DNA from 4 places in the Mesorhizobium sp. 01N446 genome. Region 1 is predicted to be linked to each of the others. Evidence: riboswitches for the same ligand, from Rfam matches in the RefSeq annotation. Region 1 holds a riboswitch; each other region holds the start of a gene.
The links. Region 1 has a riboswitch for cobalamin ahead of AC1DPX_RS02385 (aromatic ring-hydroxylating oxygenase subunit alpha). Riboswitches for the same ligand answer to the same signal wherever they lie in the genome.

Region 1 (6,035 bases):
CCGCCGCTGCCGCCGGAAGAGCGCAACGACCAGACCGCGCCGGCGGTCAATCCATACAACTACCAGGATCATCTCTACGACAAGAGCCGCCCGGAAAACCTCGGCTTCCTGGAGCGCTTTCGCGCCCTGCTCGACGAATATCCGGCGACCGCCGCTGTCGGCGAGGTCGGCGATTCGCAGCGCGGGCTGGAAGTCGTGGCCGCCTACACGGCCGGCGGCAAGCGCGTGCATATGTGCTATTCCTTCGACTTCCTGGCGCCGGAAAAGATCAGCGCCGCCAAGGTCCGCTCGGTGCTGGAAGCCTTTGGCAGGGTCGCCAGCGACGGCTGGTCGTGCTGGGCGTTCTCCAACCATGACGTGATGCGCCCGGCCTCGCGCTGGGCCGCCGGCGAAGCCGACCCTGTCGCCTATCTCAAGGTCATCTCGGCCTTGCTGATGTCGCTGCGCGGCTCGGTCTGCATCTACCAGGGCGAAGAACTCGGGCTCGGCGAGGCCGAGTTGCGCTTCGAGGACCTGCAGGATCCCTATGGCATCCGCTTCTGGCCGGAGTTCAAGGGCCGCGACGGCTGCCGCACGCCCATGGTGTGGGACGGCGGCGCCAAGAATGGCGGCTTCTCACAGGCCAAGCCCTGGCTGCCGGTGCAGGCCAAGCATCTGGCGCAGGCGGTCAATGTCCAGCAGGGCGACCAGGCTTCGCTGCTCGAGCACTACCGGCGCTTCCTGACCTTCCGCCGCGCCCATCCGGCGCTGGCCAAGGGCGACATCACCTTCATCGAGAGCGAGGGCGACACCGTCGCTTTCACGCGCCGCGCCGGCAACGATGAGATCGTCTGCGTCTTCAACCTCGGCGCCGGGCCGGCCAAGGTTGACCTTGGCAGCCGATCCCTGCAACCTTTGCCGGGGCACGGTTTTTCCGGGCAGGCGAACCCCGGTTCGATCGAGCTTGGCGGCTACGGTGCCTGGTTCGGGCGCATAGACTGAAATCCTTGAGGAAATCACTGGGAGGAAACCAATGGCCGATGTCAATCTGAGACAAGTGAAGAAGTCCTACGGCAATCTCAACATTCTCCACGGCATCGACCTTGATATCAAATCGGGCGAGTTCATCGTCTTCGTCGGTCCGTCCGGCTGCGGCAAGTCGACCTTGCTGCGCTCTATTGCCGGGCTCGAGGAAATCACGTCGGGCGAGCTCAAGATCGATGGCGACGTGGTCAACGACGTGCCGCCGTCCAAGCGCGGCATCGCCATGGTGTTCCAGTCCTACGCGCTTTATCCGCATATGACGGTCTACGACAACATGGCGTTCTCGATGAAGATCGGAAAGGAAAACAAGGCCGAGATCGACCGCCGCGTGCGCCAGGCCGCGGAAATCCTGCAGCTGACCAAATATCTCGACCGGCTGCCCAAGGCGATGTCGGGCGGCCAGCGCCAGCGTGTCGCCATCGGCCGCGCCATCGTGCGCAATCCGAAAGTGTTCCTGTTCGACGAGCCGCTCTCGAACCTCGACGCCGCGCTGCGCGTCGCGACGCGCATCGAGATCGCCAAGCTCAAGGAATCGATGCCCAACACGACGATGATCTATGTCACCCACGATCAGGTCGAGGCGATGACGCTGGCCGACCGCATCGTGGTGCTGAAGGACGGCCATGTCGAACAGGTCGGCACGCCGATGGACCTTTACAAGAAACCCGGCAACCTGTTCGTCGCCCAGTTCATCGGCTCTCCGGCCATGAACATCCTGCCGGCAACCATCGACAAGACCGGCAACCCGACCGTCGTCAGCCATGTCGGCGGCCGCAAGGCGACAGTGCCGATCACGACGCCCGCCTCGGCCAAGGGCGCGGCGGTCAGTTTCGGCGTGCGGCCGGAAGACCTGATCATCGCCAGCGGTGCGGAGTATCTGTTCGAGGGAACGGTCGACTATGTCGAGCAGCTTGGCGAGGTCCAGCTGGTCTATGTCGATATCGGCCGCGCCGACCTGCCGCTGGTGACCAAACTGCCGGGCAATGTCGAGGTCAAGCGCGGTTCGACATTGCGGCTGAGCGCCAACGCCGAGGACCTGCATATCTTCGACGCGGACGGACATTCCTTCGCGCTGCAAAAGCCGGAAGCAAAAGCGGCCTGAGGCCGCACGCACTGCCGGGTCAAAGCGACACAAAAAAGAGCGGCGGGCTAGGCTCGCCGCTCTTTCTTGGAAATCAGCTTCGGCTGTTAACGGCCGAAGAGGTTCCGGTCGCTGCCCTGAGGAGCGGACTTCTGCACGTCGCCCGACGAATTGAGCAGCTTGTAGACAGGCGAGCCGTTCTCGCGGATCGAAGCCGTACGCGAGTTGTCGATCGAAGTTACGGCGGGCTGGTTGGCGCCATCGGAGCCATAATTGTCACTGCCCGCGAAAGCACTGCCGGAGATAGCCAGAACGGCGGCGGCAGCAAGGATGATCTTGTTCATTTTAGTCTCCTGAATTTCTTAAGATCGGCCGGAGCAGCGAGCGGAAAGCCCGCCGCTAGCCGCGATCGGTTGTTAGTTGTTGCCGAAAAGGTTGCGGTCGGAGCCCTGCTGAGCAGGAGCCTGGGTGGCCGGAGCCGACTTGCCGACCGAAGCCGTGTAGGAATTGTCGACCGCAGCGGCCGGCTGGTTGGCACCGTTGGAACCGTAGTTGTCGCTGCCGGCGAAGGCGCTGCCGGAAATGGCCAGGACGGCGGCGGCAGCAAGGATGATCTTGTTCATGATAGTCTCCTGAATTTCTTGAGGTCAGCCGTGGCAGCGGGCGAAAAGCCCGCCACCAGCCGCCATCGGTTGTTAGTTGTTGCCGAACAGGTTGTGATCGGCGCCCTGGGCAGGCGTCTGAGCAGCCGGTTCCGACTTCTTGGTCGAAGCGGTGTACGAGCTGTCGACAGCCGTGGCTGCGGCGGCATTCGAACCATAGTGGTCGCTACCAGCGAAGGCGCTGCCGGAAATTGCCAGAAGGGCGGCGGCAGTGAGAACAATCTTTTTCATTTTTAGTACTCCAGTATTTTTTCCGTCCGTCTAGCGGCGTGTCTTGGGATTGAAATCGCGTCGTTCGGACAGCCCCGATGTGGGAAAGCCCTCTCGCCGTTTCCAATCACGAAGTTGTTCCGTGTGGACCAAGAATCCACCACTTGAAATTGTGCCAGAGTGTTCCACTTAAAACATTTTTCTTATTGATATCAATATTTTAAGCAAATCCAACGCCTTGATCACCAACTGTATCGGAGGCTCAGTGTTCACACCGTCCTGCACGCACCGTCAACAGAAACGAACCGTTCGGTTCGATTTTAGACTCTGCTAATAGTCACTTTTCGAAACCGTTAGCCTTTTTGCTTCCCGTTCCGGGTCGATTTTGATGGCCTGTACAGCCGTCACCTCGACGATTTCGTGGCTGCTATGCGCGGCCCTATCGTTGCGCATGCGTGTCGCGCCACATGGATGCGATGTCGCTTTCATGCCGATGTCGCAAACGCTGTCGTGATTAGATCATGTCATCTCAGGTGCCGCTTCGTGACGACGGGGCGGAGAATTGGGAAGCCGGTCAAAGTCCGGCGCTGCCCCCGCAACGGTGGTGGAGTTCAAGTCGCAACGGGAGACCACTGGGCGAAAGCCTGGGAAGGTGTCGCGACCGTCCGCAAGGACACTCCAGAGCCCGGAAACCAGCCCGAGATTTTTGAACTCGACTGATCGCGGTGGGCGGTCAAGAGGCGGACGGCGCATGCCCGGCTTTTGCCGTTCTGCGTCTAATCCTTCCTCAATCACCACCAGTTCAGTCCTTGAAGCATGAGGACAGGACATGGATGCGCGCAACGATATGCTGAGGCTCTTGAACGGCCGCAGAGAGGGCTTCTCGCTCGAGCAGCCCTTCTACACCGATCCCGATTTCTTCAAGCTCGACATGGAGCTGATCTGGTATTGCGACTGGCTGTTCATCGGCCATGATTGCGAACTTCCCAAGCCCGGCAGCTTCATCACCGTGCAGATCGGCGACTATCCGGTCGTGCTGGTGCGCGATCAGCAGGGCAAGATCAATGCCTTCCACAATTCCTGCCGCCATCGTGGCAGCCGTGTCTGCAACACCGACAAGGGCATGGCCGCCAAGCTGGTCTGCCCCTATCACCAGTGGACCTATGAGCTGGACGGAAGGCTGCTGTTTGCCCGCCAGATGGCCGGCGGTTTCGACAAAAGCCAGTTCGGCCTCAAGCCGATCGCCTGCGAAAGCGTGGCCGGCTATGTCTTCATCTGCCTGGCCAAGGAGCCGGCCGACTTCGCGCCGATGCGGGCGATGATCGAACCCTATCTCAAGCCGCACCGGCTCGGCGAAGCAAAGATCGCCTTCGAGAGCACGATCGTCGAGAAGGGCAACTGGAAGCTCGTCTGGGAAAACAACCGCGAGTGCTACCATTGCGCCGGCAACCATCCGGAGCTGTGCAAGACCTTCCCGGAAGCCCCCACGGTGACCGGGGTGCAAGGCGCCGACAGCGATCCGGAGATGCTGGCGCACTGGGCCAAATGCGAGGCCGCCGGCCTGCCGAGCAAGTTCCGCATCGACCCGGCCGGGCAATACCGCGCCACCCGCGCGCCGCTGCTGCGCGACGCGGTCAGCTACACGATGAACGGCAAGCGCGCGGTGAAGAAGAACCTGTCCGACACGGTCTCGGCCGATCGCATCGGCACGTTGATGCACTATCACTACCCGACGACCRGGAACCATATCCTCATCGACCATGCCGTCACCTTCCGCGTGCTGCCGATCAGCGCGACGGAAACGGCGGTGACGACCAAGTGGCTGGTTCACAAGGATGCGGTCGAGGGTGTCGACTACGATCTTGCCGAACTCACCCATGTCTGGACCGAGACCAACGACCAGGACCGCCGCATCGTCGAGGAAAACGCTTTCGGCATCCTGTCGCCGGCCTACGAGCCCGGCCCCTATTCGGAGCTGCACGAGGGCGGCGTGATCCAGTTCGTCGACTGGTACGCCCGCTTCATCGGTCCGCGCCTTGCCGATGACGGCCGGCCAGCGCTGCGCAGTGTCGCTTGAGAGGTTGAGGAATGAACGCGATGACGGATCTCGGTCTCTATCGCCACCTCGACCAGATGGCGCCCTGGAACGACAGGCTGCAGGTGCTGGAAGTGATCGGCGTCAGCGACGAGGCGCCTGACGTCAAGACCTTCACCTTCCGCTCCGACAACCAGACCTGGTTCCGCTACAAGCCGGGCCAGTTCGTGACGCTGGAACTGCCGACGCCGGACGGGCCGCTGATGCGCACCTATACGCTGTCGTCCTCGCCGTCGCGGCCGTTCTCGATCGCGGTGACGGTGAAGGCGCAGGCCGGCAGCATCGGCACACGCTGGATGTTCGATCATCTGGTGCCCGGTTCGCACGTCAAGGCCTATGGGCCGAACGGCGACTTTTCGCTGCACAGCCACCCGGCGGCCAAATATCTGTTCATCTCGGCCGGTTCCGGCGTGACGCCGATGATGTCGATGCTGCGCTGGCTGAACGATTGCGCGCCGTGGACCGATGTCGGCTTCGTCAACTGCGCGCGACGCCCGGAGGAGATCATCTTCCGCAAGGAGCTCGAGTTGCTGGGCGGCCATATGCCGGGCCTGTCGCTCGGCTTCATGATCGAGGAGCGGTCGAGCCGCGAGGGCTGGTACGGCCATATGGGCCGCATCGACGCGATCCGGCTGCCGCTGCTGGCGCCCGATTTCCGCGAACGCGAGATCTTCTGCTGCGGTCCGGATCCTTTCATGCGCGCCGTTCGCGGCATGCTGGAAGCCGCCGGCTTCGACATGACGAAATACCACCAGGAGAGCTTTGCCGCACCCGTGGTGGAGGAGGTCCCGGCGCCGTTCGCGTCACCCGGCGAAGACGGCGTGGCCGTTCCCGTCGAAGCAACACCGATCCGCTTCGCGCTTTCGGATGTCGATGCCGAGTGCGTCGCCGGCCAGACCGTGCTGCAGACGGCGCGCGCCTCCGGCGTGCGGATCCCCGCAGCCTGCGAATTCGGCCTGTGCGG
Region 2 (4,461 bases), on a different contig from region 1:
AAATTTCCGAATAGGGGTTTTGCATGATGGTTCCTCGACAAAGACCGGTTTGACAATTACATACGAAGCGTATGAGAAATAGATAGAGCATACGCGGCGTATGTCAATTGGCATACGAAACGTATGTGAATAGGACCAGGCGGAAATGCACAGACCCCGCAAGGAAATGATCGCCGAGACGCGTGCAAAGCTGATCGCCGCGGCCCGCCAGGCCTTTGGCACGATCGGTTATGCCGAGGCGTCGATGGATGATTTCACCGCATCCGCCGGGCTGACCCGCGGCGCGCTCTATCACCACTTCGGCGACAAGAAGGGCCTGCTGCAGGCGGTTATCGCCGAAATCGACGGCGAGATGGCGGCTCGGGTGAATGAGGTCGCGTCGCGAGCGCCGAACCGCTGGCAGCAATTCGTCGACGAGTGCACGACCTATATCGAAATGGCGCTCGAGCCGGAAATCCAGCGCATCATGTTCCGCGACGGTCCGGCCGTGCTGGGTGATCCAGCACTTTGGTCGAATGCCAATGCCTGCGTTGGTTCAATGACCGATCATCTGACCGCGCTGCAGGGGGAAGGGGTAGTCGTCCCGGACGTCGACCCCGAGACCGCCGCGCGGCTGATCAATGGGGCGAGCAGCCAGGCGGCGCAGCGGATCGCCAATTCGAACGACCCAGAGGCGACGTCGAAGATGGTGGTTGCAGCGTTCAAGCAACTGCTCGAGGGACTGCTCAGGAAACCGGCTTCGCAGCAGGGCTAAATCCCCTTTGCGCGCGCCGCTGTCCACCGCCCGCGATTGACAATCCCCGGGTTGAGCGCATCCTCCCCAGCCATCTCTGGAGGGGAGATTCGGGACATGTGGGATTTCGATATCGGCAGGTCGGTGTCCATCATGATGCGGACCTGGCCTTTCATTGTCTTTCGCATGATCGTCTATTTCGGCATCACGCTGGCCTACATCGTGGCGACCGGCACCGGCGCGTCGGTCGGCTATGGCGTCGGCCATATCTCCACGGATCCCGACGGGCCGATGTCCTTTGCCCTGTGGGGCGGCGTGGTCGGCTTCGGCGTGGTTTCGATCGCCGTCTACTGGATCCGCGAATACATCCTCTACGTCGTCAAGGCCGGCCATATCGCCGTCATGGTCCATCTGATCGACGGCCGGGATGTCCCCGACGGCCAGAACCAGATCGCCTATGCCAGGCAGGTCGTGACCGAACGTTTCGCCGAGGCCAACATCCTTTTCGTCGTCGACCAGCTGGTCAAGGGCGCCATCCGCGCCATCACCGGCCTGCTCGGCGGCATCGCCGCCTTCCTGCCCATACCTGGCTTGAGCGGCCTGGTCTCCTTCATCAACACGGTGATCCGCCTGTCGCTGACCTATGTCGACGAGATCATCCTCGGCTACAACATCCGCATCAATTCGTCCTCGCCCTTCGAAACCGCCAGGCAAGGCGTCGTGCTCTACGCCCAGAACGGCAAGACCATGGTGAAGAACGCTGTCTGGCTGGCGGTCATCATGTGGGGCGTGTCCTTCGTGATCTTCCTTTTGATGCTGGCCCCGGCCGGCGCCATTCTCTTCATGATGCCCGGACAACTCGCCGGCTGGGCCTTCGTGCTCGCCATCGTTTTCGCCTGGGCCTTCAAGGCGGCCTTCATCGAACCCTTCGCAATCGCCTGCCTGATGCAGGTCTATTTCAAGACCATCGCCGGCCAGATGCCCGATCCGGCCTGGGATGCCCGTCTGGCCGAGGCGTCGTCGAAGTTCAGGGAGTTGAGGGACAAGGCGCTGGCCTCCTTCGGCGGCTCGCGCTGGGGCACGGCCGGCGCAACGCGCTGATCGGCGGCACATGTGGGCGCCCAGGCGGCGGTGTTTAGGTGTGCCACCGCTGACTTGAGCGATGCCTCGCCTTGCCCGCAAAACGTCTCGCTCATGATCAGTTCGGGCAGCGGCAGCCGCCGGCCCCAGCCATGCGTTTCAAGGTCGGGTTTGGGCGCGAACTCGGAAACCCGGCCGACGCAGAGATAGGCGATCGGCGTCACGTGCTCCGGAATGGACAGCAGGCTCTTCAACGCCTGCGGCTCGATGATGCTGACCCAGCCGACGCCGACGCCTTCGGCGCGCGCCGCCAGCCAGAAATTCTGCACCGCGCAGACCGTGCTGTAGAGATCCATCTCCGGATTGTGCCAGCGCCCCAGCGGCGAACCCTGCGAGCGCCGCCGATCGCAGGTGATGCAGATGTTGAGAGCGCTTTCGCAGATGCCCTCGAGCTTGAGCTTGCGGTAGAGCCCCTGTCTTTCCGCCTCGATTTCAGGCAGTTCCTGTTCGCGCGCGGCCAGGAACAGGTCGCGCACATCAGCCCGCCGTGCGGCGTCGCGGATGACGATGAAATTCCACGGCTGCATGAAGCCGACCGACGGTGCATGATGGGCGGCAAGCAGCAGTCGTGCCAGCACCTCGTCGTCGAGCCCTGTGGGCAGGAAATGGCTGCGCACATCGCGCCGCGTGAACATGGCGCGGTAGATGGCATCGCGCGCCATCTGGTCAAATCCATCGCCCATAGGAGCGGTCATGGTTTCCGGCATCGCTTGTCCCCTTGCGATTGCAATCAATGCCAGCCGCCTGACCATGCGGATGACGATGCCTGCCAGGCCGGCCTTCTGGCTCGGGATCAACCCACGTCCGGTGCCTTCCCGTCATCGACAGTGGCATTTACCGGCGCGGTCCCCCTTACAGCGTTGGGCACGCCACGGAATTCAACCGTGTTCCCGATTCTCCCGCCAGAGCATTTGCAGCCAAGTGGAATCACTTGGCGTCGCAGAATGCGACTAAACAAACAGACCGGCGGGCACCAGGCAGTGGCTGCGACCTTACGCCGAAGCCTTGGCGGCGCCAATCCCCGTAGCGACGCCAATGGACGCAGGCGCGATTTTCCCCAGTCATCAAGCCGCAATGCATGGCCATCGCGGCGCCGGGGCACTAGATAGGGGGCATGGCCACTCGTCTCTACACCCATCCGATCTTCCTGGATCACATCACGCCGCCCGGTCACCCCGAGCGGCCGGATCGCTTGCGCGCCATCGAGCGCGTGCTCGACGACGAGGCCTTCGCCGCGCTTGATCGCGTCAAGGCGCCGGAAGGCGACGAGGCCACCATCCTCTACGCGCACCCCGCCGATTTCGTCGCCCGCGTGCGCGCCGCAATCCCCGAAGAGGGCCTTGCCCGTATCGATGCCGACACCACCGCCAGCCCGAAGAGCTGGCAGGCGGTGATCACCGCGATCGGCGCCGCCAACGCCGCCGTCGACGATGTCTTTGCAGGCCGCGCCGACAATGTCTTCGTCGCCGCCCGCCCGCCCGGTCACCATGCCGAAAAGACTACCGCGATGGGTTTCTGCTTCTTCAACACGGCGGCGATCGCGGCCCGCTATGCGCAGAAGAAGCATGGCGCCGAGCGCGTCGCGGTCGTCGACTGGGACGTCCATCACGGCAATGGCACCCAGGATATCTTCTGGGACGATCCCTCGGTGCTCTATTGCTCGACGCACCAGATGCCGCTCTATCCCGGCACCGGCGCGAAGAGCGAGACCGGCGTCGGCAACATCGTCAACGCGCCCTTGGCGCCACGGACCGGCGGCGAGGTGTTTCGCGATGCTTTCCTGTCGCGCGTGCTGCCGGCGCTCGACAATTTCGCGCCCGATCTGATCATCATTTCGGCCGGTTTCGACGCGCATCACCGCGACCCGCTGGCCGAGATCAACCTGACCGAGGACGATTTCGACTGGGCGACCGGCCAGCTGATGCAGCGCGCCGCGCGCCACAGCGGCAACCGGCTCGTCAGCCTGCTCGAGGGCGGCTACGATCTGCAGGGACTGGCATTTTCGGTCGCCGCCCATGTCGGGCGACTGATGAAAGGGTGAATGATGGCTGGTGAAACCAATGAAGACGTCAAGGCGATGAGCTTCGAACAGGCGCTCGACGCTTTGGAGAAGATCGTCGATGATCTGGAGCGCGGCGACGTGCCGCTCGACCAGTCGATCCGCATCTACGAGCGCGGCGAGGCGCTGAAGGCGCATTGCGATCGGCTGCTGAAGGCCGCCGAGGACAAGGTCGAGAAGATCAGGCTGTCGCGCGACGGCAAGCCGGTCGGAACCGAGCCGCTCGACGCGGATTGAATGGCGGTCTTGCCTTACCGGTTTTTGGACACGATCATGGCTGAGGATTAAGCTCGTCCCGATTGAAACGGCTCCAGGACAAGAGGAGATACGGAAACGATGTGCAGAAACATCAAGACCCTGTTCAATTTTGACCCGCCCGCAACCAATGACGAAGTCCGCGACGCTGCCCTTCAGTTCGTCCGCAAGCTGAGCGGAACGACACGGCCGTCGAAACAGAACCAGCATGCGTTCGATCACGCCGTCGAAGCCATCGCGGCATCGGCGCGCGAACTTCTTGATTCACTCGAAA
Region 3 (6,035 bases), on a different contig from region 1:
CGATGTTGAGTTCATCGAGCACGACAAGGCTGATCGAGGGATCGGCGATCAACTCCAGCGCCTTGGCCCAGGCGGCCTCGGCCGCAGCAATGTCTCGCTTCAGGTCCTGCGTCTCCCAGGTGAAGCCTTCGCCCATCGCGTGCCAGACGACACGGTCGCCGAAGGCGGAAAACGCATCCTTCTCGCCGGTGTGCCACTTGCCCTTGATGAACTGCACGACGCCGACGCGTTTGCCGTAGCCGAGCATCCGCAGCGCCAGGCCGAAGGCGGCCGTGGTCTTGCCCTTGCCCGGACCGGTGTTAACGATCAACAACCCCTTTTCGATCGTCTTGGCCGCCACCTCGGCATCCTGCACGGCCTTGCGCTTGGCCATCTTGGCGCGATGGCGCTCTTCGTCCTTATTGTCGATGTCGGTCATGTCACTTCACCTTGAGCGGCAGCCCCGCCACCATCAGCAGCACCGTGTTGGCGACCGCCGCGACCTGCTGGTTGAGCCGGCCGGCGTCGTCGCGAAAACGGCGCGCCAGGGCATTGTCGGGCACGATGCCTTGCCCGACTTCGTTGGAGACCACGAACCAGGGTCCGCGCGGCCGCGACAGCACATCCGCCAGCCGCCGGCACTCGGCGCCGATGTCGTGATCGGCGAGCATGTGATTGGTCAGCCACAGCGTCAGGCAGTCGACCAGTACCGGCTGGTTGTCGGGCAAGGCCTCGAGCGCGGCGGCAAGATCGAGCGGTGCGTCGACTGTCGTCCAGCCCTCGCCGCGCCGCGAGCGGTGCAGCGCGATGCGCTCGCGCATCTCGTCATCATAGGCCTGGGCTGTCGCGATATAGGTCCATGGCGCGGGCAAGGCCGTCGCCAGGGTTTCGGCATGCGCGCTCTTGCCGGAGCGCGCACCGCCGATGATGAAGGTCAGTTCGTTGCGATCAGGCAAAGCTGTCGCGCAGGCTGGTCGCGGTGCCGGTGAAGCGTCCGCGCACCACGCCGACGACGGCGCCGAGCACCAGCCAGAACACCAGATTGGTCAGCGTCACCGCCACCACGAACTGGTGATGCAGGCCTTCCGGGATCGGCGTCTCGAAGCTGTCGGGCTGCGGCGCGCCGACAATGTGCGGAGCAACGATCAGCGCCACGGCTAGGATGGCCAGAGGCAGCGACTTGCGGAACGCGATCAGGCCGAGCCCGATAGCGGTTGCAATCACGGTCGCCACCCACCAGATCTGGCGCTGCGTGAGGTCCGCCGCCGGCATGGCCGGCAGTTCCGGCGGCAGGCCGAGACCTGGCGCCAAAGTGAAGATGGCAAAGCCGGCCAGGCCCCAGAACACGCCCTGGCGCCAATTGCCGATGCCGCCGGCGAATTCCGACACCGCGACCAGGATCAGCGCGAAGCCGATGCCGGTGACGACATTGGACATCACGTTGAAGGCGAAGCGCTCGAAGCCGTCGGCCGGCGCCCAGCCCTCGTCTTCGGCCGGAGCGGCGGCTGCGGCCGAAGCCGGGGTGGCGGCGCTCATGGCGTTCGATGCCGCCGGTGCGGCGGAACTCATGGCGTTGCCGCTGGCAGCATTGGCCGGCGCCGCGGGCGCGGCGGCATGGTCATGGCTGTGGCCGCCTTCGGCCTGTTCGTAGACTTCCGCCTTGAGGATCAGCGGCACGGTGGCATAGGCCTGCATGCAGGCGAGGACGACGCCGGCCACAAGCCCTGCGATCGCCGCGATGAACACGACGTTGCGAAACAGATTCATGATGTCAGATCCTCGTCAGTGGCAGGGGAACGCCATCGAATGCCGGTTGTCATGACCGGCATTGTGGACCGCTTCGATATGCGAGAAGCCGACAAAGCCGATGATGAACGTGCCGAGCAGCGCGGCAAGCGCCAGCTGCATGAAGCGCGACTGCGAGGAGACGGAGGCGCCGAGGGAGACGGAAGCGGTATTCATATCTTGTCCTTTCACCCTCCACCCGAGGGCCTGTCAGTTTTGCCGTCGTCGGCAGGTCTCCTGGCTCGCGGATCAGCGCCCTTCCCCACCTTCCCGAAGACGAATCTTCAGTGGCATATGGAGAGGACTACCGCACACAGTTGCGGGGGCAGCCACGGCATTGGGCAAGAACTTCGCCCGCACCGCATTCCCTCTTGGCTCCAAAACGGAACCGACGACTGCATGACTATAGGGAAAATCGCGACACGCGGCAAACCAAATTCCGCCGACAACCAGCGCGATTGCGCCATGCCGTCTCCAGGCACGACAATTGACAATTCTCCTGGCCGGGTGTCGGCTGATCGCTTCACAGGAAGCCAGCCATGCAGCCCACTGCCAGCGAGCGCGCCCCTTACAATGGCCTGACCCGGGTCGAATCGACCCTGCCCTCGTCGGCCTATTGGGATGAAGCGGCTTACCAGCGCGACCTCGACGCCATCTGGTACAAAAACTGGCTGCTCGTCTGCCGCGAGGCCGATTTGGCAGAGCCGCTGGCCTTCCGCCGATTCCGCATCGGCACGCAGGACATCATCGTGCTGCGCGACGACACCGGCGAACTGCGTGCCTTCCACAACACCTGCCGGCATCGCGGCTCGCAGCTTTGCCAGGAGAGCGAAGGCCGGCTGAAGGCGCGGCTGATCACGTGCCCCTACCATGCCTGGTCCTATTCGCTGCGCGGCGACCTCGTACGCGTGCCTTCAAAATCGCTGCCGGACGGCTTCGACAAGGCCGACCATCCGCTCTATCGCGTCGCGCTCTCAGTGTGGCGCGGCTTCGTCTTCGTCAATCTGCAGGAGGATGCGGCGGGCTCCGCGCAGGCCTCCTTCGACCCGGCCTCCGGCGATCTCGGCAACTGGCCGCTGGAAACGCTGCTATCGGGCCATGTGCTGCGCAAGGTGATGCACTGCAACTGGAAGATTTTTTGGGAAAACTTCAACGAGTGCCTGCATTGTCCGGGCGTGCACAAGGACCTGTCGCGGCTGGTGCCGATCTATGGCCGCGGCCTGATGAGCCGGCACGACGATCCCGAATGGACACGCCACGCCGACAATGACGCGCCGGAATTTTCCGGCGGCCTGCGCGCCGGCGCCGAAACATGGTCGAGTGACGGCAAGACGCATGGGCCGGTCTTCTCAGGCCTGACACCAGCCGAACGCGCCGCCGGCCAGACCTACGCCACCAGCCTGCCGTCGATGTTCATCGTCGGTCATGTCGACTATGTCAGGACCGTGCGCCTGGTGCCGCTCGGTCCCGAACAGACGGAGCTTGTCGCGGAATGGCTGTTCGCGCCCGAGGCGCTGGCCGTGACCGACATCGACAACATCGTCGCCTTTGGCTCACATGTGCTGGAAGAGGACGCGGCGATCTGCGAGGTCAACCAGAGAGGCCTGCGCTCGATGCGCCACGCCGCCGGCGTACTGATGCCCGAGGAGTATGAGCTGCACCGCTTCCACAACTGGGTGCGCGAGCGCCACGCTGCACTTTCTGCCTGATCCTCACAGAGACTTCGGCAGATACCGCCAGGTGACAAAACCGCAAACCGCCGCCAGCAGGCCGAGCGTGACGAACACCGAACCCAGTCCGAAGAAGGCCAGCACCACCGAATAGACCAGCGGCGGCGTCAGTTCGGAAAAATCGAGATAGGTGCGGTAGACCGCCGCCATCTGCGCCCGCTCATAGGAGCGCACCGAACGCATGAAGGCGGTCGACCCCAGCGCATCGAGCGCGATGGTGAAGAACGCGCCGCACAGCAGGAAAGCGCCGGTGAGCAGCGGCACGGTTTCGCCGACCGTGCCTGCCGCCAGGAGCATCGCCGACATGGCGAAATAGGCAAATGTCATGGTACGCCGGCCGCCAAAGCGTTTTCCGGCCTTGCCCCAGAAGATCGCCATGAACAAGAGCGCGTTGCCGGCCGAGACCAGCAGGCCGCCGGCGAGCTTGCCCTCGCCGGTGATCACCATGAACAGCGGCCCGTAGACGAAGAACGTCGTCCAGAAGCACGAGCGGCCGAAGGCGATCAGCCAGGCGAGCCTCAATCTCGGCTGCGCGACGAAGCGGCCGATATTGGCCAGCGGATTGGCCGGCCGTGTCTTGCCGGGCCGGATCGACGGGTTGTCGCCCAGCCGATAGGTCCAGAACAGCGCCAACAGCGCCAGCGCGAACACCGCCACCGCACCGTGCGCGGCATAGATGCCGAAGCGCGTGTAGAGGAAGATGCCGAGTGTCGGCCCACCGGTCCAGGCCAGCATCGACCACGCCATGCGCAGCGATTCGGCCTGCATGAAATCGGTCTTGCGGATGTGGTCCATGATGTAGAGGTTGAGCGTGATCGAAAGCGCGCTGGCGCCCATCACCCGGCACAGCATGCCCGCCAGTTGTCCGGCCAGCGTGTGGGTGACGAAGAACAGAGAGCCGATGGCGAGCAGGCAGGCGCCTGCCGTGTAGACCCAGCGCCGGGCAAAGCGGCGGATCAGCATCGGCATGAACAAGGTCACCGACAGGCCGAGCAACGCCACGATGGTGTAGAGAATCGAGACGATCTGCTCATTGTGCAGGATCTCGTATGCCTGGATCGGGATCACGCTCGACACCGTGGCGCGGGCAAAGGATTCGACCGCGTAGAGCGAGGCGAAGGTACGCGCATCCGCGGCCCTGAGGGCCGGGAGCCAGATCGGATGGCGCACATGGGTGGACATTGCTTCCCCAAAGCAGAATCACCGGTCAAATCTGCCTTGGTCGTTCCCGGACGATTAAGAGGAAACCGACGCATACGCCGTGAAAAGCGAAGTCGGTCAAAGACTTCCCGGCGCTGGCCTAAAGCGACGCATGATCGGACGCCCTGGCTTCTTCTGTCCCGTCCAACCGTGATAGTCCTCAGGCGGGGCTGAATCAGATCGTGAGACCATGACCATCGATACGCCGACCGCACCCGTTCCGGAACCATCCAGGCGCATCGTCGCCATCGACATCGTGCGCGGCATCGCGCTGCTGGCCATGGCGAGCTACCATTTCACCTGGGACCTGGAATTCTTCGGCTACACCGATCCCGGCCTCACCGCCTTCGGCTGGTGGAAGATCTATGCGCGTTGCATCGCCTCGACCTTCCTGTTCCTGGTCGGCGTCAGCCTCTACCTCGCGCACGGCCGGCAAATCCGCTGGAACGGTTTCTGGAAACGTTTCGCCATGGTCGCCGGAGCGGCGATCGCCATTTCGGTGGTCACCCGCATCGCGACGCCAGACGGGTTCATCTTTTTCGGCATCCTGCACGAGATCGCGCTCGCCAGCCTGCTCGGCCTCGCCGTCCTTCGGCTGCCGGCCCTGCTGACGCTTGCCGTTGCAGCGCTCGTCATCGCCGCGCCCGTCTACCTGCGCTTCGAGGCGCTGGATCATCCCTGGCTGTGGTGGATCGGCCTATCGGCGATCAATCCGCGATCCAACGACTATGTGCCGCTGTTTCCATGGTTCGGCGCGGTGCTTGTCGGCATCGGGACAGCGAAACTCGCTTCCGCAGCCAGCCTGCGAGCCCGCCTGGCGAGCCTCATGCCCGGCCGCTGGGCCAATCCGCTGGTCTTCATCGGCCGCCACAGCCTCGCCTTCTACCTGATCCACCAGCCGCTGCTGATCGGCTGCGTCTGGCTGTTCTCGCAAGTCATGCCGGCCCAGGTCGAAAGCCTGCAGGTCAATTTCCTGAAAACCTGCCAGCGCTCATGCGAGCAGACGCGCAACGCGACCTTCTGCACGAGCTATTGCAGTTGCATGCTGACGACGCTGGAGGGCGAAGCCGCGCTTGATCGGCTCGAGAACAACGACCAGACTGCGGAATTCCGGGCGCATCTGGGCGACCTGGCCGCCAGTTGCACCGCCCAGACCGAGGAAAAGATGGACGAGGGAGGAACGCAATGACCGAAACCCAGCCGAAGCCGGGTGTGATACCGTGGCCGCCGGTGATCTACGTCGCGGCGATCGCCATCAGCGTCATTCTCGGCCTGCTCTATCCCCTGCCCTGGATCGGCGACCTCCTGGGCGACCTTCTGTTCGCCGCCGGCTGGGTGGCA
Region 4 (6,035 bases), on a different contig from region 1:
TGTCGAGGTCGTTGCGAGCCTCATCCAGCGACGATTTGGCGTTGATGCCCTTCTGCGCGAGATCGGCGGCGCGGTCATATTGCGACTGCGCGTAGTCGACCTCGCTGCCGGCGGACTTCTCCTGAGCCATCGACTGGCTGTAGGCGGCGCGCAGCTGCTCGACATTGAGGCGCGCGGCGGCAACCGCTGCGTCGGCCTGGGCAAGCGCGATCCGGTAAGGCTCGGGATCGATGGTGAACAGAAGGTCGCCCTGCTTGACCATTTGATGGTCCGATATGGCGACCTGGACGATGCGGCCGGCCGTGTCCGAGGCGATCGACACCTTGGCCTGCTGCAGGTTGGCGTTCTCCGTCTCCTGGTAGCGTCCGCCGGTCACCCAGACGTAGCCGCCACCGATGACCAGCGCCGTCGGCACGACAAGCATCAGGAAGAAGCGGCCCGTGCGGCGCTTCTTCTTCGGCGCCAGGACCGGCTCCACGGGAGGAGCGACCGCGACAGGAGCGGCAGCCGGCTGGGCCGGCGCTTCCATCTCCACCTTGGCGGCATTTTCGTCGACTTTGGCTACCGCGTTCATGCTGCTGCGCCTTTCGTAGGCTCGACTTTTTCCGAGATATCGCCGTCGGCGAGATTCTGCGCCATCGCATCGAGCGCCCTGATCAGCACGCGCCGATCCTCCGGCGAAACGCCGACAAGCGATTCTTCATAGACTTCACCGGCCAGACTCTTGACCTCGGCATAGGCGGCGCTCGCCTTGGCGGTCGGGAAGATCATGCGCACGCGACGGTCGGCGGCGTCGGCGCGGCGCTCGATCCAGCCGCCCTCCTCCATCCGGTCGACGAGACGCGAGACACTGATCGGCTCGATTTCGAGCAATTCCGCGAGCCGGGCCTGGGTAACGCCCTCTTCCTTGGCGACGCGCACCATAAGGCGCCATTGCGCCGACGACAGGCCGAGCCCGCTGGCGCGCGTTTCGAAACGCTTGCGCATCAGCCGCTGCACGTCGTGGATCAGAAATCCCAGTCTGTCTATGCCATCAGAAACCATGAGCGATACATATAATAAGCGTGCTTACTATTCAAGATGCCACGTCGCGATGAGAGCCGGCAAATGTGCAAGACGGTCGTGCAACGCCATCTTGGTTAGCGATTGGTGAATGCCCTTGCCTCCGAAGGACAGCCGGACAGGTGGAGCGCGCCGTTTCACAGGCGGTTTCGCACGACCAGCGTGACGACGAAGAAGGCGCCGAGCGAACTGGTGATGATGCCGATCGGCAGTTCCTGCGGCGGCAGCAGGGTTCGCGCCAGAAGGTCGCTTGCCAGCAACAGCACCGCGCCGAACAGCGCGCAGCTGGCGATCAGGCGCAGATGCAAGGGACCGGCCAGCGGCCGCGACAGATGCGGTATCATCAGCCCGACAAAGCCGATGACGCCGGCGACCGAGACGAGGATCGCCGTCGAGAAGGCAGCGACGAGAAACGTCGTCCTGCGCATGCGCGCCACCGGCACGCCGAGGCTTTCGGCGGCACTTTCACCGGCCAGGAAGGCGTCCAGCCGGCGGTGGTTCCAGAGCCCGTAGGCCGCGATCGTGCCGGCGCCCAAGGCGCCCAGCCAGACATTGTCCCAGCGCGCCAGACCGAGCCCGCCCATCGTCCAGAACAGCACCGAATGGGCGGCGCGCTGGTCTCCGGCAAAGACCAGATAGTTGGTCAAGGCGGTGAACAGGAAGGAGACTGCAAGGCCGGCGAGGATCAGCCGTTCCGGCCCCTGCCCCCTGACCCGCGCCACAAGCAGCAGGACGATGCAGGCGGCCAATATGCCGCCGGTGAAGGCGGCTACTGGCAAGGTCCAGATCCCAAAGCTGTCGCCGAAGACGGTGATGACGGAAACAGCGCCGGCGGCAGCCCCCGACGACAGGCCGAACAGGAAGGGATCGGCGAGATCGTTGCGGGTCACGGTCTGCAGCAATGCGCCTGTTATGCCGAGGCCGCCGCCGACACACACCGCCAGGATCGTACGCGGCAGCCTGAGGTCGACGACGATCTTGCCGACCGGGCCAGACACCTGGTGTTCGTTCAAGCCGACGGCATGGCCAAGCGAGGCGATGACGTCGCTCAGCGGGATCAGCGTCGAACCATAAGCGATCGACAGCAGCACGAGGGCGACGACCGCCACCGTGCCCGCCACCATGGCCAGCGCGAATGCCTTGTGCCCTGAAAGCGCACCGGGCCCGGGGGCAAGAAGCATCAGAACGCTTCCGGATGCATCGCCTTGGCGATCTTGCCGATCGCCTCGATGTTGGCGGGCCCGGGCGTCAGTTCGGCGTAGCGCAGCGCCACGAAGCGCTCGTTCTTGACCGCGTCGGTCTCTTTCATCGCCGGATGGGCCTTCAGGAAATCGAGCAGTTTCTTGTAGCCGCCGCCATCCTGGTAATCGAGCAGGATGAGGAATTGCGGGTTGCGCGACGCCACGGTTTCCCAGTCGGTGTTGCCCCAGCTGGTATCCATGTCGGCCATGATGTTGTCGCCGCCGGCCGCCGTGATCATGGCGCTCGGAATGGCGAATTTTCCGGCGGTGAACGGCTTGTCCTCGCCGGAATCATAGAGGAACACGCGCGTCCCCTTGGCATTGCCGACCTTGGCGGTGATATCGGCCAATTGCGCCTTCCAGCCGGAGACGAGCCTCTCCGCGTCCGCCTCCTTGCCAAAAATCTTGCCGAGCTTTTCAACGTCGCCATAGAGCAGGTCCATGGAGGCGGCCGGGCGGTTCTTGTCGAGATGGACACAGCTTTCGCTCAGCACCAGCGTCCTGATGCCGTGCGGGGCGAGCGTGTCGGGCGTCACGTCACCGCCGGGCTTCATGCCATAGTACCAGCCGGCAAAGAAGAAATCGGGCTCGACGGCGACGAGATTCTCGATCGTCGGGTATTTGGGCGCGAGTTCCGGGATGGCGCCTTGCTCGGCCTTGAATTCGGGACCGACCTTGTACCATCCGGTGATGCCGGTCAGGCCGACGATCGACGGCTGCAGCTTCAGCGCGAAGGCCATCTCGGCCATGTTGAGATCATGGATGACGGCTCGCTTGGGCGGCGCGTCGAAGGTCAGCGGCTTGCCGCAGCTGTCGACGGTGACCGGGAAGGCGAAGGCCGTCGAGGCCAGCAGCGAGAAGACGAGCGACAGTGCAAGACGTTTCACGGATTTTGCTCCTAGGTTGAACTGTGTCGGAAGAAGGGATGGGTTTCGATCAAGAAGGCGGCGCGGCGCGGTTCGGAACATCGAAGACCGTCAGTTCGCGGTCCTCGGTTGGATGGCGCAGGCGAAACACGTCGACGCCGAAAATCTCGTGGATCAGTTTCTGGGTCAGCGCCTCGCGGGGTGCTGCCAGCGCATGCAGCCGCGCTTCGTGCATCACCGCGACCCGGGTAGCGAAGGGCGTCACCAGAGCCAGATCGTGCAGCACCGCGATCACCGTCATGCCGAAGCCGGCCACGAGTTCGAGCAGCTCGGCACGGGCGCGCGGGTCGAGATGGTTGGTCGGCTCGTCGAGGAACAACACTTTCGGTTGCTGCGCGATGGCGCGCGCCAGCTGGGCGCGCTGGCGTTCGCCGCCCGACAGCGAGCCGATCGTGCGGCCAAGCAGCGGCAACAGGCCGGTCCGGCGCAGCGCGTCGACGACGATGTCGCGCTCCTCGCTCCTGCGTCTGCGGCCCGCATGCGGGACGCGGCCGAGTTCGACATAGTCGATCACCGCCAGCCGCGGGTCCGGCTGGTCGGTCTGGCCGACGACGGCGATGTGCAGCGCGCGCTCGGCGGTCGAGATCCTGTCCATCCGGCGCCCGCCAAGCTTCACCTCGCCGGAACTTGGCCTGAGCATGCCGGACAGCATGCGCAGCAGCGTCGTCTTGCCGGCGCCGTTGGGGCCGATGATGGCGAGGCGATCACCTGATGCTACCGACAGGCTGACCGCCTGGACCAGATCCCAGCCATTCGCCGTCGCGCTCAAATCGCGGGCTTCCAGAAGCGGCATTGTCATCGGCTGCCACCCGCGCACTTGCCCGGTCCGGGGATGCGGGCCAGCGTCTTGCCGGCCAGTCGCGGCGGGCGTTGTCCGGAATTGCACCAGCCGTCGGCGAGCGAGGCATAAAGCCTGGCAAATCGCACGAGATCGCCGGCATCGGCCTCGGCGTCGATGGAGCCGAAGAGATAGGAAGCCTTGCCTGGAGCCTGGAAGGCCACCGTGAGCGGCCGCGCGCAGCCCGCCATGCATTCGACGCCTTCGACCGTGAAGCTATGCGCCACGGCGGGCTCATGGTGGGCTGTGAGCCGGGACCGCAAATCGGCACACAGGCCTTCGCCCGACCTGATCCCGGTCGGGATGTCGCGGCAAAGCGTGCACACGATGATGCGATGATCGATGGCGCCGTCCAACGTTCCGTCACTTTCCAAAACTGGCGACGGAAGGATGTTGGCGAGCCGGCCGACAAGACCGACGTCCACGTCTCCTCCCGGCACACCCCGTCCGGTCAACTCAGTGATGGCAGGTCTCCTGGCTCGCGGGTCTCAGCGCAATCCTGCCTTCCCAGCCTTGCCGGCCAGTGGCATGTCGGATCTTGCTCACCGCTTACAGTTGCGGGGGCAGCCACGGCATCAACCTTTTGCGGGTCTCACCGTGTTCCCTTTTCACCCCTCGCCTTTCGACTCGGGGACCATCACCACGCCATCGTAGATTCCCGCCGATCGCGCCGCAACGGTTTTTGGTCCGATCTCGAATGCGCCGGCAAAATCATCTGATTTGTTATAACGTTACATACACAGTCAGGCAACGATGTCAATCAGGGCCGCTACATAGAAGCGCTTTGGATCTTTGTTTTCGATGCTGAGCGACATGCACTAGCCAAGGGCGAGTCTGACGCCTTCGGCGAGATGCTCCGCATCGGCCTTGTTCTCGAACGGAACGCCGCGCAGCGCATAGTCGATCGGTAAAAACGGATCGCCCTCCTCGATGAGGACGATCTGCCGCCGCGCCTTCTCCATGTCGCCCATCTGCGCATAGCAGGCCGCCAGCCTTGTGCGGATCCACGGCGCCGGGCGCGTCGCCAGCTCCAGCGCTTCCGCCGCCTGCCGGTATTCCCCCATCATATAGAGCGCGAGTGCCCGGTCGAACTGGTACCAGTGCGGGTGCAAGGGATCGATGCGGATGCCGCGCGCCAGCCAGTCGAGCGCCTCGAGCGGCCGGCCGCGCATGGTCAGCAGCATGCCCATCTGCCCGATGCTGTCGGCATCGTAGGGGTTGAGCTGCAGCGCGATGCGCAAATGATGTTCCGCCGCTTCGTGGTCGCGCATATAGAGGCGGATCAGCGACTGCACGCGGTGACCGGTCGGCTGGTCCGGCGACAGAGCGAGGCCCTTGTCGGCAAGGTCGCGCGCATTTTCCAACACCGCATCGCTGGCACGTCCGAACTCTCCGTCCAAAGCCCGCACCAGGGCAAGATAGGTATAGGCCAGGCCGTAGTTCGGGTCCTTGGCGATGGCCGCCTCGAACAGGATTTCCGCGCTGCGCTGGTCGGTCTGTGCGGGATCGCGCAACATCGCAAAGCCACGCAGCAGAAGCTCGTAGGCGGCAAGGCTGGTTATCGGCTTGCGTGAGGCCTGTTCCAGCCCGGCATTGGCGACCCTCGTGACCAACCGGCTGACGATCTGCTCGACGATCTGACGCTCGATCGCGAACAGGCCATCGCCCTGCGACTGGTAGCGGTCGCCCCAGAGCTGGCTGGCGGTGGCGATGTCGATGAGGCTGACGGCCACGACGACATGCTCGCCCTGCCGGCGCAGCGAGCCCTCAACCAGATAGTCGGCACCGATACGGGCACGGATCTGCGGCCACTCGGCGCGGCCATAGGAGCCGAAAGAAAAACTTGAGTTGCGCGCCAGCACGGTGACCGTGCCGAAGCGAGCGACGCCGTTGATGAGATCCTCGGCGAAACCGTCGACCATGGCCTCGTCGACCGGGTCCCCGCTCTCGTTGCGGAAGCGCACCACC

Region 2: another riboswitch for cobalamin. It lies ahead of bluB (5,6-dimethylbenzimidazole synthase); the one in region 1 lies ahead of AC1DPX_RS02385 (aromatic ring-hydroxylating oxygenase subunit alpha).
Region 3: another riboswitch for cobalamin. It lies ahead of AC1DPX_RS09860 (CbtB domain-containing protein); the one in region 1 lies ahead of AC1DPX_RS02385 (aromatic ring-hydroxylating oxygenase subunit alpha).
Region 4: another riboswitch for cobalamin. It lies ahead of AC1DPX_RS28110 (DUF1636 family protein); the one in region 1 lies ahead of AC1DPX_RS02385 (aromatic ring-hydroxylating oxygenase subunit alpha).

What each region holds. Positions count from the first base shown of each region.
Region 1 covers NZ_JBFTRA010000001.1:527,003-533,037, forward strand. Annotated here, with positions in the region: gene bglA (beta-galactosidase BglA) at 1-981, shown strand, start outside; gene AC1DPX_RS02365 (ABC transporter ATP-binding protein) at 1,013-2,125, shown strand; gene AC1DPX_RS02370 (DUF680 domain-containing protein) at 2,212-2,448, opposite strand; gene AC1DPX_RS02375 (DUF680 domain-containing protein) at 2,521-2,727, opposite strand; gene AC1DPX_RS02380 (DUF680 domain-containing protein) at 2,800-2,997, opposite strand; cobalamin riboswitch at 3,491-3,691, shown strand; gene AC1DPX_RS02385 (aromatic ring-hydroxylating oxygenase subunit alpha) at 3,806-5,053, shown strand; gene AC1DPX_RS02390 (FAD-binding oxidoreductase) at 5,074-6,035, shown strand, end outside.
Region 2 covers NZ_JBFTRA010000003.1:111,701-116,161, reverse strand. Annotated here, with positions in the region: gene AC1DPX_RS14825 (MFS transporter) at 1-25, opposite strand, end outside; gene AC1DPX_RS14820 (TetR/AcrR family transcriptional regulator) at 146-754, shown strand; gene AC1DPX_RS14815 (hypothetical protein) at 851-1,834, shown strand; partial or broken gene bluB (5,6-dimethylbenzimidazole synthase) at 1,951-2,535, opposite strand; cobalamin riboswitch at 2,629-2,809, opposite strand; gene AC1DPX_RS14805 (histone deacetylase family protein) at 2,988-3,914, shown strand; gene AC1DPX_RS14800 (exodeoxyribonuclease VII small subunit) at 3,918-4,169, shown strand; gene AC1DPX_RS14795 (DUF2277 domain-containing protein) at 4,269-4,461, shown strand, end outside.
Region 3 covers NZ_JBFTRA010000002.1:320,184-326,218, forward strand. Annotated here, with positions in the region: gene cobO (cob(I)yrinic acid a,c-diamide adenosyltransferase) at 1-418, opposite strand, end outside; gene cobU (bifunctional adenosylcobinamide kinase/adenosylcobinamide-phosphate guanylyltransferase) at 420-935, opposite strand; gene AC1DPX_RS09855 (CbtA family protein) at 928-1,746, opposite strand; gene AC1DPX_RS09860 (CbtB domain-containing protein) at 1,762-1,941, opposite strand; cobalamin riboswitch at 1,975-2,172, opposite strand; gene AC1DPX_RS09865 (aromatic ring-hydroxylating oxygenase subunit alpha) at 2,304-3,473, shown strand; gene AC1DPX_RS09870 (MFS transporter) at 3,477-4,676, opposite strand; gene AC1DPX_RS09875 (heparan-alpha-glucosaminide N-acetyltransferase) at 4,885-5,883, shown strand; gene AC1DPX_RS09880 (methyltransferase family protein) at 5,880-6,035, shown strand, end outside.
Region 4 covers NZ_JBFTRA010000009.1:103,977-110,011, reverse strand. Annotated here, with positions in the region: gene AC1DPX_RS28135 (HlyD family secretion protein) at 1-574, opposite strand, end outside; gene AC1DPX_RS28130 (MarR family winged helix-turn-helix transcriptional regulator) at 571-1,044, opposite strand; gene AC1DPX_RS28125 (FecCD family ABC transporter permease) at 1,200-2,243, opposite strand; gene AC1DPX_RS28120 (ABC transporter substrate-binding protein) at 2,243-3,190, opposite strand; gene AC1DPX_RS28115 (ABC transporter ATP-binding protein) at 3,240-4,028, opposite strand; gene AC1DPX_RS28110 (DUF1636 family protein) at 4,025-4,492, opposite strand; cobalamin riboswitch at 4,515-4,721, opposite strand; gene AC1DPX_RS28105 (winged helix-turn-helix domain-containing tetratricopeptide repeat protein) at 4,886-6,035, opposite strand, start outside.